Regions from separate parts of the Saccharopolyspora sp. NPDC045839 genome, predicted to be linked through region 1. Evidence: riboswitches for the same ligand, from Rfam matches in the RefSeq annotation. Region 1 holds a riboswitch; the other holds the start of a gene.
The links. Region 1 has a riboswitch for cobalamin ahead of AC07EQ_RS14830 (ribonucleoside-diphosphate reductase subunit alpha). Riboswitches for the same ligand answer to the same signal wherever they lie in the genome.
Positions count from the first base shown of each region.

Region 2: it holds a riboswitch for cobalamin, as region 1 does, so the genes downstream of both, cobN (cobaltochelatase subunit CobN) here and AC07EQ_RS14830 (ribonucleoside-diphosphate reductase subunit alpha) in region 1, are expected to answer to the same signal.

Region 1 is NZ_JBWKKH010000008.1:282,229-289,624, reverse strand. It holds gene ilvD (dihydroxy-acid dehydratase) at 1-206, shown strand, start outside; gene AC07EQ_RS14840 (zinc ribbon domain-containing protein) at 207-458, opposite strand; gene AC07EQ_RS14835 (ribonucleotide-diphosphate reductase subunit beta) at 631-1,797, opposite strand; gene AC07EQ_RS14830 (ribonucleoside-diphosphate reductase subunit alpha) at 2,085-4,517, opposite strand; cobalamin riboswitch at 4,628-4,841, opposite strand; gene AC07EQ_RS14825 (glycoside hydrolase family 3 protein) at 4,959-7,328, shown strand; gene AC07EQ_RS14820 (ABC transporter substrate-binding protein) at 7,359-7,396, opposite strand, start outside.
Region 2 is NZ_JBWKKH010000007.1:188,502-195,897, forward strand. It holds gene AC07EQ_RS12920 (cobalt-precorrin-5B (C(1))-methyltransferase) at 1-278, opposite strand, end outside; gene AC07EQ_RS12925 (cobalt-precorrin-6A reductase) at 329-1,084, shown strand; gene AC07EQ_RS12930 (precorrin-2 C(20)-methyltransferase) at 1,072-2,592, opposite strand; gene AC07EQ_RS12935 (precorrin-8X methylmutase) at 2,589-3,215, opposite strand; gene cobG (precorrin-3B synthase) at 3,248-4,474, opposite strand; cobalamin riboswitch at 4,561-4,747, shown strand; gene cobN (cobaltochelatase subunit CobN) at 4,842-7,396, shown strand, end outside.

The DNA of each region.
Region 1 (7,396 bases):
ATGGCGGACCGATCGCGCTGGTGCAGGACGGCGATCCGATCCGCCTCGACCTCGCCAACCGGACCCTGGACCTGCTCGTCGGCGACGAAGAACTCCTGCGCCGTCGGGAGAACTGGTCACCGCCGGCACCGCGGTTCCGCAAGGGCGTGCTCGGCAAGTACGCGAAGCTGGTCGGCTCCGCGGCCGAAGGAGCGGTCTGCGAGTGATCAGGCTTGCAGGCCCTGCTGCGGCCGGGCCTGGAGCTGTTCCGCCATTTCCTTGGTGACCGGAGACGTCGTGCCGCACCAGGTGCAGGTCAGCGCGTACCGGGTCCTGGTCGGGAACAGCGGGATGAAGAACAGCGTGAACTTGGTGACGCCCTTGTTGAGGGTCGTCGCACACGTGCCGCGGCAGCCCGGGCAGGCGAGTCGCAGGGTGGCCAGCCGCTGGACGCTGCTCCGGAATCCCCAGATGATCACGTCTTCCTCCCCGCTGTGGTGTGCGATCGCCGATCGACGTTAGGGCAGGCGGGGGTTCGAACGGGGCGGGTTTGCCCGATCGCCGGCGAGTGGGCGTGATCACATCGAAAGCGAACGGCCTGTTCACTCCACCTATCGGCGTGAACAGGCCGTTCGCTTCACCTCGCCGGCGTCAGTCCCACTGGAGGGAGCCGCCGGACTGGTATTCGATGACCCGGGTTTCGAAGAAGTTCTTCTCCTTCTTCAGGTCCATGGCCTCCGACATCCACGGGAAGGGGTTGTCGGTCTCCGGGAACACCGGCTCCAGGCCCAGCTGGGCGCAGCGCCGGTTGGTGATGAAGTGCATGTACTGGGCGCAGAGCTCGGCGTTGATGCCGAGCAGGCCGCGCGGCATCGTGTCGCGCCCGTAGGCGATCTCCAGCTCGCAGGCCTCCGCCAGCATCCGCCGGATCTCGGCCTGGAACTCCTCGGTCCACAGGTGCGGGTTCTCCAGCTTGATCTGATTGATGCAGTCGATGCCGAAGTTCAGGTGGATCGACTCGTCGCGCAGGATGTACTGGTACTGCTCGGCGATGCCGACCATCTTGTTCCGCCGGCCCAGCGCGAGGATCTGCGCGAACCCGGTGTAGAACCACATGCCCTCGAAGATCACGTAGAACGCCACGAGGTCGCGCAGGAACGCCTGGTCGGCCTCGGTGCTGCCGGTGGCGAAGTCGGGGTCCTCCAGGCTGCGGGTGTACTGCAGCGCCCAGGCGTCCTTGTCGGCGATCGACGGGATCTCGCGGTACATGTTGAACAGCTCGCCCTCGTCGAGGCCGAGGCTTTCGCAGATGTACTGGAAGGTGTGGGTGTGCACGGCCTCTTCGAAGGCCTGCCGCAGCAGGTACTGGCGGCACTCGGGGTTGGTGATGTGCCGGTAGACGGCGAGCACGATGTTGTTGGCCACCAGGGATTCCGCGGTGGCGAAGAACCCGAGGTTGCGCTTGAGCAGCAGGCGCTCGTCGGCGCTGAGGCCGTCGGCGGACTTCCACAGCGCGATGTCGGCCTGCATCGAGATCTCGGTGGGCATCCAGTGGTTGTTGCAGCCCGCGAGGTACTTCTCCCACGCCCAGCCGTACTTGAGCGGGAGCAGCTGGTTGACGTCGGCGCGGGCGTTGATCATCGCCTTGTCGCCGACGGCGACGCGCCCGCCGGAGCGGTCGATCTCGCCGAGCCCGGCGGCCGGGGAAGGGGATTGCAAGGAGGTCATGCTGTGTTGCTCCAAGGAAATCGCGCGGTTCGAGTCCGCGCGTCGAACAGGACTTGACCCGGCCTCCGGCCCTCGGGTCCGCAATTTCATTGAGGTTTTTCCAGCCTCGTTGTGCGTGGCGGTGCGGGTAGCGGAACCTCAGAGGCTCCCTGGACTGTGGATGCCCTGTATGCCCAATACACGGTCCTCGCCGGGAGAACCCCGGAGGGGTGGGCACGGTGAACCCGCGGCGGTGCCGGTGTCGTAGGTGGGCTATGCGCCTACGGCGCATGCGACACCCCATCCGACCCGCGGCTCCGGCCCTCGGGTCCCGCAATTTCAATGGAAATCAGACCTTCGATTTCCATTGAAATTGCGGCGGGATGCCAGGGTGAGGGTTACTGGCAGGCTTCGCAGTCGGGGTCTTCGACCGAGCAGGCCGCGCCGGCCGCCGCGGTCGGGATCTCCGCGACCGGGACCGCAGTCGCGACCGGGACCGCAGTCGGGACCGCGTTGAGCTTGCCGTCGGTGCCGCGCAGGGTGCTCTTCTCCACGTGGGTCGCGCTGGTGGAGCGCAGGTAGTACGTGGTTTTCAGGCCCTTGTGCCAGGCGAGCCGGTAGAGCTCGTCGAGGGTGCGGCCGCTGGGCCGGCTGACGTAGAGGTTCAGCGACTGCGCCTGGTCGATCCACTTCTGCCGCCGCGCTGCGGCCTCCACCAGCCAGCGCGGCTCGATCTCGAACGCGGTGGCGTAGAGCTCCTTGAGCTCCTGCGGGATCCGCTCGATCGGCAGCAGGCTGCCGTCGTGGAACTTCAGGTCCGCGACCATCGCGTCGTCCCACAGCCCCACGCGCTTCAGGTCGGCGACCAGTTGCGGGTTGACCACGGTGAAGTCGCCGGACATGTTCGCCTTGACGTACAGGTTGCGGTAGACCGGCTCGATGGACTGGTTGACGCCGCAGATGTTGGAGATCGTGGCGGTCGGCGCGATGGCCATCACGTTGGAGTTGCGCATGCCATCGCGCACCACCCGGGCCCGCAGTGCCTCCCAGTCCAGCGTGGACGACCGGTCCAGGTCGACGTCGCCGTCGCGGGCCTCGGCGAGCAGTTCGAGCGAGTCGATCGGCAGGATGCCGCGGCTCCACAGCGAACCGTCGAAGGACTCGTAGCGGCCCCGCTCGGCCGCCAGCGCGCTCGACGCGGCGATGGCGTGGTAGCTGATCTGCTCCATGCTGCGGTCGGCGAACTCCACCGCCGCGTCCGACGACACCGGGATGCGCTGCACGAACAGCGCGTCCGCGAAGCCCATCAGCCCCAGCCCGACCGGCCGGTGCCGCAGGTTGGACCGGCGCGCCTCGGGGATCGTGTAGAAGTTGATGTCGATGACGTTGTCCAGCATCCGCACGGCGGTGCGGGTGGTGCGCTCCAGCTTCTCGGCGTCGATGCCGCCGGCCGTGACGTGCCGGGCCAGGTTGATCGACCCGAGGTTGCACACCGCCACCTCGTCGGTGCTGGTGTTCAGGGTGATCTCGGTGCACAGGTTCGAGGAGTGCACGACGCCGTTGTGCTGCTGCGGCGAGCGCAGGTTGCACGGGTCCTTGAAGGTGATCCACGGGTGGCCGGTCTCGAAGAGCATGGTCAGCATCCGCCGCCACAGCTCCACCGCGCGGACCCGCTTGAACACCTTGATCTCGCCGCGGTCGGCGGCCTGCTCGTAGGCGCGGTAGCGCTCGGCGAACGCCTTGCCGTAGAGGTCGTGCAGGTCAGAGGTCTCGTCCGGGGAGAACAGCGTCCACTGCTCGTCGGCTTCGACGCGGCGCAGGAACTCGTCGGGCACCCAGTTCGCGGTGTTCATGTCGTGGGTGCGGCGGCGGTCGTCGCCGGTGTTCTTGCGCAGGTCGAGGAACTCCTCGACGTCGATGTGCCAGGTCTCCAGGTACGCGCACACCGCGCCCTTGCGCTTGCCGCCCTGGTTGACCGCCACCGCGGTGTCATTGGCGATCTTCAGGAACGGCACCACGCCCTGCGACTTCCCGTTGGTGCCGTTGATGTGGGCGCCGATGCCGCGCACCGGCGTCCAGTCGTTGCCCAGCCCGCCGGCGTACTTCGACAGCAGCGCGTTGTTGCTGATCGAGTGGAAGATGCCGGACAGGTCGTCGTCCACAGTGGTCAGGAAGCAGGACGACAGCTGCGGCCGGGTGGTGCCGGCGTTGAACAGCGTCGGCGTCGAGCACATGAAGTCGAACGACGACAGCAGGTGGTAGAACTCGATGGCCCGCGCCTCGCGGTCGTCCTCCTGCAGCGCGAGACCCATCGCGACCCGCATGAAGAACGCCTGCGGCAGCTCGAACCGGGTGCCGTCGTGGTGCAGGAAGTACCGGTCGTAGAGGGTCTGCAGCCCGAGGAAGCCGAAGGTCAGGTCGCGTTCCGCCACCAGCGCGCCGCCCAGCCGCGCCAGGTCGAAGGCGCCCAGCTCCGGGTCCAGCATCTCCAGTTCGACGCCGCGCCGCACGTAGTCGGCGAAGTACTCCGGGTAGCGGGCGCGCATCTCCTCCTGGTCGGCCTCCTGCGGCTCGCCCAGGTAGCTCAGCGCCTCGCGGCGCATCCGGTCCAGCAGCAGCCGGGCGGTGACCTGCGAGTAGTTCGGTTCGGTCTCGATCAGCGTGCGCGCCGCCATGACCTGGGCCAGCGAGAGCTCGTCGTCGCTGATGCCGGTGTAGCCGGTGCGCCGCACCTCGTCGAGCACGGCTTCGGCGGACACGCCGGACAGCCCGGCGCAGGCTTGGTGGACCACAGTGGACACGCGGGTCCAGTCGTTGAGTGTCGCCGTCACGGGCTCTCTCCCTCGCGAGCTCGGCGGACCACGACGGCGTGCGAGGAGACCCGCGGCGGCAGCCGCTGGTCGTCCGCGCAGACCCGCCCTCGAGGCCCCGGACAGCACGCTTCGCGCGTGCACCGGTGGCAGGTCTTCGGACTCACGGGCGGCCTAGTGGTCGTGGCTTCCCAGGCTGTTCGCCCAGTGCTCTACCCGCTGCCGTTCGGCAGCCGGGTCACGACTTTCGTTCCCGTTCACCGCTGCGGGGCAGTCCCGGATTCGCACCGGGTTCCCTCTTGCCTCACCGGACGCCTCCGGTGAACCACCAGCGATCGACACACTACATGTTGGGTTCGGGGGCGGCGTGCATGGGCAGATAACGGCGTGGCGCGGTACCGGTCGACAGTCCGGGCGCGGTGGCCGAGACTGGGCGGCCGGGGGCTGGCGAAAGGGGACCCGGTGGACGAGGCGAAGCTTCGGTCGTTGCTCTCGGAGCTGACCGTGGCGGACAAGGCGCGGCTGCTGACCGGAGCCGATTTCTGGACCCTGCACCCGATGCCCCAGATCGGGCTGCGGTCGCTGGTGCTCTCCGACGGCCCGAACGGGGTGCGCGGCACGACCTGGGACGAGCGCGACACCTCGCTGCTGTTCCCGGTGGCGTCCGCGCTGGCGGCGACGTGGGACCGGGCGGCGGCGCGGACCGCGGGGGAGATGTTCGGCGACGAGGCGCGCCGCCGGGGCGTGCACGTGGTGCTGGCGCCGACCGTCAACGTCCACCGAAGTCCTTTCGGCGGAAGGCATTTCGAGAACTTCTCGGAGGACCCGCTGCTGATCGGCGAGATCGGCGCCGAGGTGGTGGCGGGCATCCAGTCGCGCGGGGTGGCCGCGACGCCGAAGCACTTCGTGGCCAACGACAGCGAAACCGAGCGGCTCGGCTACGACGCGATCGTCGACGAGCGGACGCTGCGCGACCTCTACCTCAAGCCGTTCGAGCGGATCATCGCGAAGGCTTCGCCGTGGATGCTGATGGCCGCCTACAACTCGGTGAACGGCACCACGATGACCGAGAATTCCGTGCTGGTGAACGACATCCTCAAGGGCGAGTGGGCGTGGGACGGCGTGCTCGTGTCGGACTGGTTCGCCACCCGCTCGCTCCGGGCGGCGGCGCTCGGCGGCCTCGACCTGGCGATGCCCGGGCCGAAAAGCCCTTGGAGCGGCGGGAAACTCGCGAAGGCCGTGGAGAAGGGCGAAGTTCCGGAGTCGGTGCTCGACGACAAGGTCCTGCGCGTCCTGCGGCTGGCCGACCGCGTCGGCGCGTTCGAGGACTCCGAGCCCGGCGGTGGTGGTCCGCCGGAGGAGGCCCGGCCGGTCATCCGGCGGCTCGCGGCGCAGGGATTCGTGTTGCTGCGCAACGAGGTCGTGTCCGATGCGCCGCTGCTGCCGATAGACTCGAAGGTCGCCAAAGTCGCTGTGATCGGCGAGAACGGCACTATCCCGGCGGTGCAGGGCGGCGGCTCGTCGCACGTCAGCCCGCCGCACGTGGTGACGCCGCTGGACGGGCTGCGGGCGGCGCTGCCGGACGCGGATGTGGTGTACCAGCGCGGCGTCCGGCACCGGCGGCTGCTGGACGTGATCCCGGGAGCGGAGGTCACCGATCCGGAGGGCGAGGGCGGCGGCCTGCGCGTCGACTACCTCGGTGCCGACGGCGAGGTGCTTGAAAGCGAATTGCGCGGCACCGAGCGGCTGCTGTGGCTCGGCGGGCTGCCTGCCGGGACGAAGTCGTTGCGGTTGCGGGGGAATCTCCGGCTCGACGTCGGTGAGCACGTGTTCGGGGTGAACGGAACCGGCGGCTTCCGCGTCGAGCTCGCGGGCCGGGAGGTCCTCGCCGCGGACGTGGTGCGTGCGGACGGGATCGACGATCCGATGGGCGACATGCTGGAGCCACCCGAGCAGCGATTCAACGTGGTGCTCGTGGAGTCGGACCTGGACGACGCCGGCCGGGCCGGGCTGACCGTGGAGTTCAACCCGCAGAGCCTCGATGCGCTGGTGGCGGTCGGAATCGGGCACCGCGCACGGGAATGGGACGACGCCAGCGAACTCGCGGCGGCCCTCGCGGTCGCCAGGGACGCCGATGTCGCGGTGGTCGTGGTCGGCACCAACGACGAGGTCGAGACGGAGGGCCGCGACCGCGACTCGCTGGACCTGCCCGGCGCGCAGAACGAGCTCATCCGCAAGGTCGTGGCGGCGAATCCGAACACCGTCGTGGTGGTCAACGCCGGCTCGCCGGTGCTCATGCCGTGGGCCGCCGACGTGCCCGCGGTGCTGTGGACCTGGTTCGGCAGCCAGGAGTACGGGGACGCGCTGGCCGATGTGCTGGTGGGCGAGGCGGAGCCCGGAGGCCGGCTGCCGACGACGTTCCCCGCTGAGCTCGCCGACGTCCCGGTCCCGCTGCCCGGCGTGCAGCCGGTGGATGGCGAACTGCACTACACCGAGGGAACCGTGGTCGGCTACCGGGCGTACGAAGACCGGGCCGTGACACCGGCGTTCCACTTCGGACACGGGCTCGGGTACACGACCTGGGAGTACCTGGAGGCTGTCGCCGAAGGCGAGGGCGTGCGGGTAAAGCTGCGCAACACCGGCGACCGAGCGGGACGCGAGGTGGTGCAGGTGTACGCCGCGGAGCCGCTGCGGCTGGCGGGGTTCGCCGTCGCCGAGGCCGAGGCGGGAGCCGAGGTGTCGGTGGTGGTGGCCGTCGAGCCCGGGGCGGGCGAGCTGCGCGTCGGGCGCAGCGCCGGCGATCTGCGGATCAGCGCAGCGAAGAGCCCGTGAGTCCAGTGGACCCACGGGCTCTTCTCCGGGTCACTTCTGGGCGAAGGCCTTCTGCAGGTCGTCCAGGA
Region 2 (7,396 bases), on a different contig from region 1:
GGTTCCGCGGGGCGGACCGTGACCGACACGAGAGCGCCGTGCGTGACGTCGGGGTCGTCGCCGGCGTCCTTGATCACGCCTGCCGTCGCGAAGCCGTCGCCCAGCCGCTCGCGCGCGAGCGCGAAGGCCGGCCGATGCCCCTTCGGCAGGATGATCTCGACGGGATCTGGGAACGTCCCGGTCAGCAGTGCCGTGTAGGCAGCCGCCGTCGACGCCGTGGCGCAGGCCCCCGTCGTCCAGCCGTACCGGAGGCCCGATCCCTCCCCTCGCCCGCTCATACCGGGAGAATGCTCCTCATGCGGTTCGCAGCGACAACGGGGCGGGTCGGATGACCCGCGTGCTCGTCCTCGGTGGCACCGGCGAGGCCAGGAAGCTCGCCGAACGGCTCGCCGAGCGGCCGGACCTGCGCGTCACGTCCTCGCTCGCCGGCCGGGTCCGCGAGCCGCAGCTGCCGCCGGGCGAGGTGCGCGTCGGCGGCTTCGGCGGTGTCGACGGGCTGGCCGACTGGATTCGGCGCGAGCAGGTCGACGCGGTCGTCGACGCCACCCACCCGTTCGCCGGCACGATCACCGAAAACGCCGTGGCGGCAGCGGAACGCGCGGGATGCCCGATCCTGGTGCTGTGCCGTCCCGCGTGGCGGCCGGGTCCAGGGGACGACTGGCGGGCGGCGTCGTCCTTGGCCGCGGCCGCGGAGCTGCTGCCCGAGCTGGGCGAACGGATCTTCCTCACCACCGGCCGGCAGGGCCTCGCGCACTTCGCCGCGCTCGACCTGCGGTTCCTGGTGCGGACCGTCGATCCGCCGGAACCGCCGCTGCCGCCGCGCACCACGGTGCTGCTCGCCCGCGGGCCGTTCACGGTCGACGACGAGCGCACCCTGCTGCGGGAGCACCGCATCGACGTCGTCGTCACCAAGAACAGCGGCGGTTCGATGACGAGCGCGAAGCTCACCGCGGCCCGCGAGCTCGGGCTGCCGGTGGTGGTGGTCGAGCGGCCGCCCCAGCCCGCCGCGCACTCGGCGGAGACCGTCGAGGACGCCGTCGCCTGGCTCGATTCCGCGCTGCGCCAACGAGATCACGCCGGGTAGCGCCGCGGCGTGAACACGACGTCGCGCCCGTCGGCGCCGTCGACGAGCCGCGTCGTCGACGAGCCGATCAGCAGCAGGCACCGCATGTCCACATCGGACGGATCGAGGTCGGCCAGGCGCACCACCTTGATGCTCTCCGCCGGGCCGCCGACGTCCCGGCCGATGACCACCGGCGTGTCGGGCGAGCGGTGCTCCAGGACCGCGTCCCGGGCGGCCGCGACCTGCCAGGTCCGGCTGCGCGAAGCGGGGTTGTAGATCGCCATGACCAGGTCCGCCGACGCCGCGGCGCGCAGCCGCTCGACGATCACCTCCCACGGCTTGAGCCGGTCGGAAAGCGACAGCACGCAGAAGTCGTGGCCCAGCGGCGCGCCGACGCGGCTGGCCACCGCCTGCGCCGCCGTCATGCCGGGCAGGACCCGCACGGGCACGTCCGATCGCTCCGCCGCGACCTCCAGCACCGCGCTGGCCATCGCGAACACCCCGGGATCACCGGAGGAGACCACCGCGACCCGCGACCCGCGCCTGGCCAGCTCCAGCGCGAACTCCGCGCGTTCGGCCTCCACCCGGTTGTCGGACGCGTGCTTGCGCTGCCGCGGGTTGTCCGGGATCCGGGCGAGGTACGGGGCGTAACCGACCAGGTCGTCGGCCGCGGCGAGCGCCGCCTGCGCCTCCGGCGTCACCCACTCGCGGCCGCCGGGTCCGAGCCCGACCACCACGACCTCGCCCCGTTCCGCGCCGCGGTCGGCGGCCGCAGCGGCGGCGTGGATCGCGGTGTCCGAATTCGCCGGTCCGGGCAGCAGCGCCAGCGAGAAGTACGGGACGGTTTCCGGGTCGACGTCCGCGAGCGGCCGCAAGCGCTGCCGATCCGTGGTCGCGCGCTCGGCGTACCAGGCCTCGTCCAGGCGGCCCGCCTTCTCGAACGCCTGCCGCACGCCTTCGAAGGTGCGCCCCAGCTTGAGCACCGCGGCGGCATCGGTCGTGGCGAGCCGTTCGGCGAGGACGTCCGGCGGGAGCGTGCCCGGCAGCACGGTGAAGATCTCGTCGCGCTCGGCCAGCGGGCGCCCGAGCGCCGCCGACGCGCCGCTGACCGAGGTGATGCCGGGGACGACCTCGGCGCGGAAGCGCCCGGCCAGCCGCTTGTGCATGTGCATGTAGGAGCCGTAGAAGAGCGGGTCGCCCTCGGCGAGCACGACGACGTCCCGCCCGGCGTCGAGGTGCGCCGCGAGCCGGGCCGCGCAGTCCGCGTAGAACTCGTCGATGGCGCCCTGGTAGCCGCCCGGGTGATCGGTGGTCTCGGTGGTCACCGGGTAGACGAGGGCCTCCTCGATCTGCCCCGGCCGCAGGTACGGCTCGGCGACGGACCTCGCGATGCTCCTGCCGTGCCGGGCGCTGTGGTACGCGATCACCTCGGCCCGCTCGATCAGCCGGGCGGCCTTGACCGTCACCAGCTCCGGGTCGCCGGGACCGAGACCCACGCCGAAAAGCGTGCCCTTGCCGTTGCTGCTCACTCTTCCTCGCTCGCGATCGCGTTGATGGCGGCCACCGCCATGGCGCTGCCGCCGCGGCGGCCGTGCACCACCAGGTGGTCCAGCCCGGCGGGGTGCGCCGCCAACGCCTCCTTCGATTCCGCGGCACCGATGAAGCCGACGGGCAGCCCCAGCACCGCGGCGGGCTTCGGGGCGCCGTCCTCGATCATCTCCAGCAGCCGGAACAGCGCCGTCGGGGCGTTGCCGATCGCGACGACCGAGCCCGCCAGCCGGTCGCGCCACAGCTCCAGTGCCGCGGCGCTGCGCGTCGTGCCCAGCTCGCGAGCCAGGTCCGGGACCCGATCGTCGGACAGCGTGCAGATCACGTCGTTGTCCGCGGGCAGGCGGCGCCGGGTCACGCCGGCGGCGACCATCGCGGCGTCGCACAGCACCGGCGCACCGGCGCGGAGGGCCGCGCGCGCGTTGAGCACCGCGTCCGCCGAGTACGCCAGGTCGTCGACCAGGTCGACCATGCCGCAGGCGTGGATCATCCGCACCGCTACCCCGGCCACCTCCGGCGGCAGGCCGCTCAGGGCGGCTTCCGCGCGGATCGTGGCGAAGGAGCGGCGGTAGATCTCCGCCCCTTCCCGGACGTATTCGGGCACCCCGCGATAGCGGGTCGCCCCGTTGTTCTCGTTCACACTGTCCTCCGTGCCGCGACGAGCGCGGCGGATACCTGGTCGACATCGGCGCCGGATGCCCGCGTCTCGCCGTCGAGACCGACCTCGTAGCCGGCACCGGTCGCCAGCACTTCCACGACGCGCCCCTGCGGTCGGCCGCAGCGCCGTTCGCAACCCGACCAATGCACCGGCAGAGCGCCGCCGGACGGGGCTCGCACCGCGCGCCGGGCGTCTTCGCGGACATCAGCCCGCGCCTTCGCACAGCCGGGACGACCGGCGCACGCGGTCACCCCGGCACCGGCCGAGGACGGATCGACGAGCAGGCCGTGCGCGCCGAGGCCGGAGAGCCACCGACCGGCTTCGTCCGGCCGCAAGCCGGGCAGGACGACGGTCCGCCACGGCGTCAGGCGAAGTTCGCCCGCGGCGTCGGACGCGGCGGTGATGATATCCAGCTGGTCCCGCGACAGGCGGCCCAGTGGTGCCCCGGCCACCACCGCGACCGTTCCGCCGGGCCGTTCCACCGCGCCGACCTGCGAATGCGTCGCCGGCTGGTTCGCCGGCAGTGGCCCGGCCGGGACGGCGCCGAGGCGTTCGGCGATCCGGCGCGCACCATCGTCGAGTTCGGCCAGCCGCCAGGCCGAGCGCCCTTGCTCGGCCTTCTCCGCCAGGAACGCCTCCGCCGCGGCGATGGCGACGCCGGCGGCCTGGTCCGGGGTCGATCGCACTCCGGAATCCACGCCGGCGAGCACCAGCGCCAGGGTGTCGGCGCGCTCCGCGAGCAGGCCGACATCGGCGCCGAGCGAGATGACGTCCGCGCTGCCGTCGTCGACGGCGAACAGGAAGCGTCCGGGCAGCTCCGCCAGCGATGGCGTCGCGCAGAGCGCCGCGTCGAGTTCCCGGGCCACCGCCCGCACGTCGACCAGCTCGCGGCCGTCCGCCGAGGGCGAGCCGATGATGTTGCGGACCCGCTCGTGCGTTGCCGACGGCAGCAGCCCCGCCGTCCGTAGCCCGGCGGCGAGTTCCTCCTCCGCTCCCGCGGGCAGTCCGCGCACCTGCACGTTCGCCCGCGAGGTGAGCTCCGCGCCGCCGTCGCCGAGCGCCGCGGCCGCCGCGATCGCCCGGGCCTGGGGCGGCGTGAGCACGCCGCCCGGGACTCGGATGCGGGCCAGTCCGCCGTCGGCTGCCTCGTGCACCCGCAGCGCGCCGGGACACGCGTCCCGTTCTGGTCTGGCTCTGTGCAACACCCGGCTGATACTACGGACCCAGGTAGTTGCGGACGCAAAACAAGCGCGGTGCGACGTGCGTCATGCCCGCGCCGCTTGACGTAAGATCGCCCCGTTGCGAAGAGTGGTCGCAGCATTCAGCGGCGACGGTGGAGGAAGCCGGTGCGAATCCGGCGCGGTCCCGCCACTGTCACCGGGGAGCGGACTCCAGGGAAGTCACTGTCCTAACTGGACGGGAAGACGGAGCGAGCGCTGATCCGGGAGCCAGGAGACTCCGGTCGCCGCGACCTACGAACCGGGGCGAGGACCCCGAGGGAGGTGCCGTCATGCACTGCGCACGCGCGCCCAGGTCCCGCGACGCCGGCCGCCACGCCGAGGAGCGATCCGCATGATCCTACTTCTGTCCACTTCGGACACCGATCTGCTCAGCGCGCGGGCCGCCGACGCCGAGTACCGGCTCGGCAACCCGGCACGGCTGGGCGTGGACGACCTGCCCCCGCTGCTGGAGGACGTCGACCTCGTCGTCGTGCGGCTGCTCGGCGGCCGCCGGGCCTGGGAAGAGGGCCTGGACGCGCTGCTCGCGGGCCCGCGCCCGGTGATCGTGCTCGGCGGCGAACAGGCGCCGGACGCGGAACTGATGGAATGCTCCACCGTGCCGGGCGGGGTGTGCGCCGAGGCGCACCGCTACCTCGCCCACGGCGGCCCGGACAACCTGGCTCAGCTGCACCGCTTCCTGTCCGACACGATCCTGCTCACCGGGCACGGCTTCGAACCGCCGGCGGAGACGCCGACCTGGGGCGTGCTGGAACGGACCCCGCGGCGCACCGAGGGCCCGACCGTCGCCGTGCTCTACTACCGCGCGCACCACATGGCGGGCAACACCGCGTTCGCGAACACGCTGTGCGAGGCCATCGAAGACGCCGGTGGCCAGGCCCTGCCGCTGTTCTGCGCCTCCCTGCGGGCCCCCGACCCGCAGCTGCTGGAACAGCTCGGCCGGGCGGACGCGCTGGTCGTCACCGTGCTCGCCGCGGGCGGCACGAAGCCCGCCACGGCCTCCGCCGGCGGTGACGACGAGGCGTGGGACGTCGGCGCACTCGCCGAACTCGACATCCCGATCCTGCAGGGGCTGTGCCTGACCAGCTCCCGCGAGGCCTGGGAGGACAACGACGAGGGCCTGTCGCCGCTGGACATGGCCACGCAGGTCGCCGTGCCCGAGTTCGACGGCCGCCTGATCACCGTGCCCTTCTCCTTCAAGGAGAACGACGCCGAGGGGCTGCCGGTCTACGTGGCCGACCGCGAACGGGCGGCCCGGGTCGCCGGCATCGCGGTCCGGCACGCGACTTTGCGGCACGTGCCGCCGCAGGACAAGCGGCTGGCGCTGATGCTGTCGGCCTACCCGACCAAGCACTCCCGGATCGGCAACGCCGTCGGCCTGGACACGCCGGTCAGCGCGGTCCGCCTGCTGCGGGCGCTGCGCGAGCAGGGCTACGACATCGGCCCCGAGGACGGCCCCGACGCGCTGCCCGGCGTCGCGGACCAGGACGGCGATGCGCTGATCCACGCGCTGATCGCCGCCGGTGGCCAGGACCGCGACTGGCTGTCCGAGGAGCAGCTCAGCGGCAACCCGGTCCGCATCCCCGCGCGCCGGTACGCGAGCTGGTTCGCGACGCTGCCCGAGGACCTGCGCACCGCGATCGAGCAGCACTGGGGACCGCCGCCGGGTGAGCTGTTCGTCGACCGCTCCCAGGACCCGGAAGGCGAGATCGTGCTCGCCGCCGTCCGCGCGGGCAACGTCGTGCTCATGGTGCAGCCGCCGCGCGGGTTCGGCGAGAACCCGATCGCGATCTACCACGACCCGGACCTGCCGCCGAGCCACCACTACCTGGCGGCCTACCGCTGGCTGATCGACGAGTTCGGCGCCCACGCCATGGTGCACCTGGGCAAGCACGGCAACCTCGAATGGCTGCCGGGGAAGACGGCGGGCATGTCCGCCTCGTGCGCCCCGGACGCCGCGATCGCCGACCTCCCGCTGATCTACCCGTTCCTGGTCAACGACCCCGGCGAGGGCACCCAGGCCAAGCGCCGGGTGCACGCCACCCTGGTCGACCACCTCGTGCCGCCGATGGCCCGCGCGGAGAGCTACGGCGACATCGCCCGGCTGGAACAGCTCCTCGACGAGCACGCCAACATCTCCGCGATGGACCCGGCGAAGCTGCCCGCGATCCGCAGCCAGATCTGGACGCTGATGCAGGCCGCCAAGCTCGACCACGATCTCGGGCTCGACGAACGGCCGCACGATGCGGAATTCGACGACATGCTACTGCACGTCGACGGCTGGCTCTGCGAGGTCAAGGACGCCCAGATCCGCGACGGCCTGCACGTGCTCGGCGACGCCCCGGCCGGCGAGGCCCGGGTGAACCTCGTGCTCGCGATGCTGCGCGCGCGCCAGATGTGGAGCGGGCAGAGCGCCGCGCTGCCCGGCTTGCGGGAAGCTCTCGGGCTCGCCGAGGACGGCAGCGCGGCCCGGGAGCAGGTCGACGACGTCGAGACCCGCGCGCACGCCCTGGCCCAGGCGATGGAGGACCGCGGCTGGAGCCCGGATTCGGCGCCGGAGGTCTGCCGGGAGGTCCTCGGCAGCGCCGAGGACGCGGTCGTGCGGGTGCTGGAGTTCGCCGCGACCGAGGTGGTGCCGCGGCTCGCCGCGACGACCGACGAGATGACCGCGACGCTGCACGCCCTCGAAGGCGGGTACGTGCCCGCAGGTCCCAGCGGGTCGCCGCTGCGCGGGCTGGTCAACGTCCTGCCCACCGGCCGCAACTTCTACTCGGTCGACCCCAAGGCCGTGCCCAGCCGCCTGGCCTGGGAGACCGGGTGGGCGATCGCGGAATCCCTGCTCGACCGCTACCGCGCCGACACCGGCGACTGGCCCCGCTCGGTCGGCCT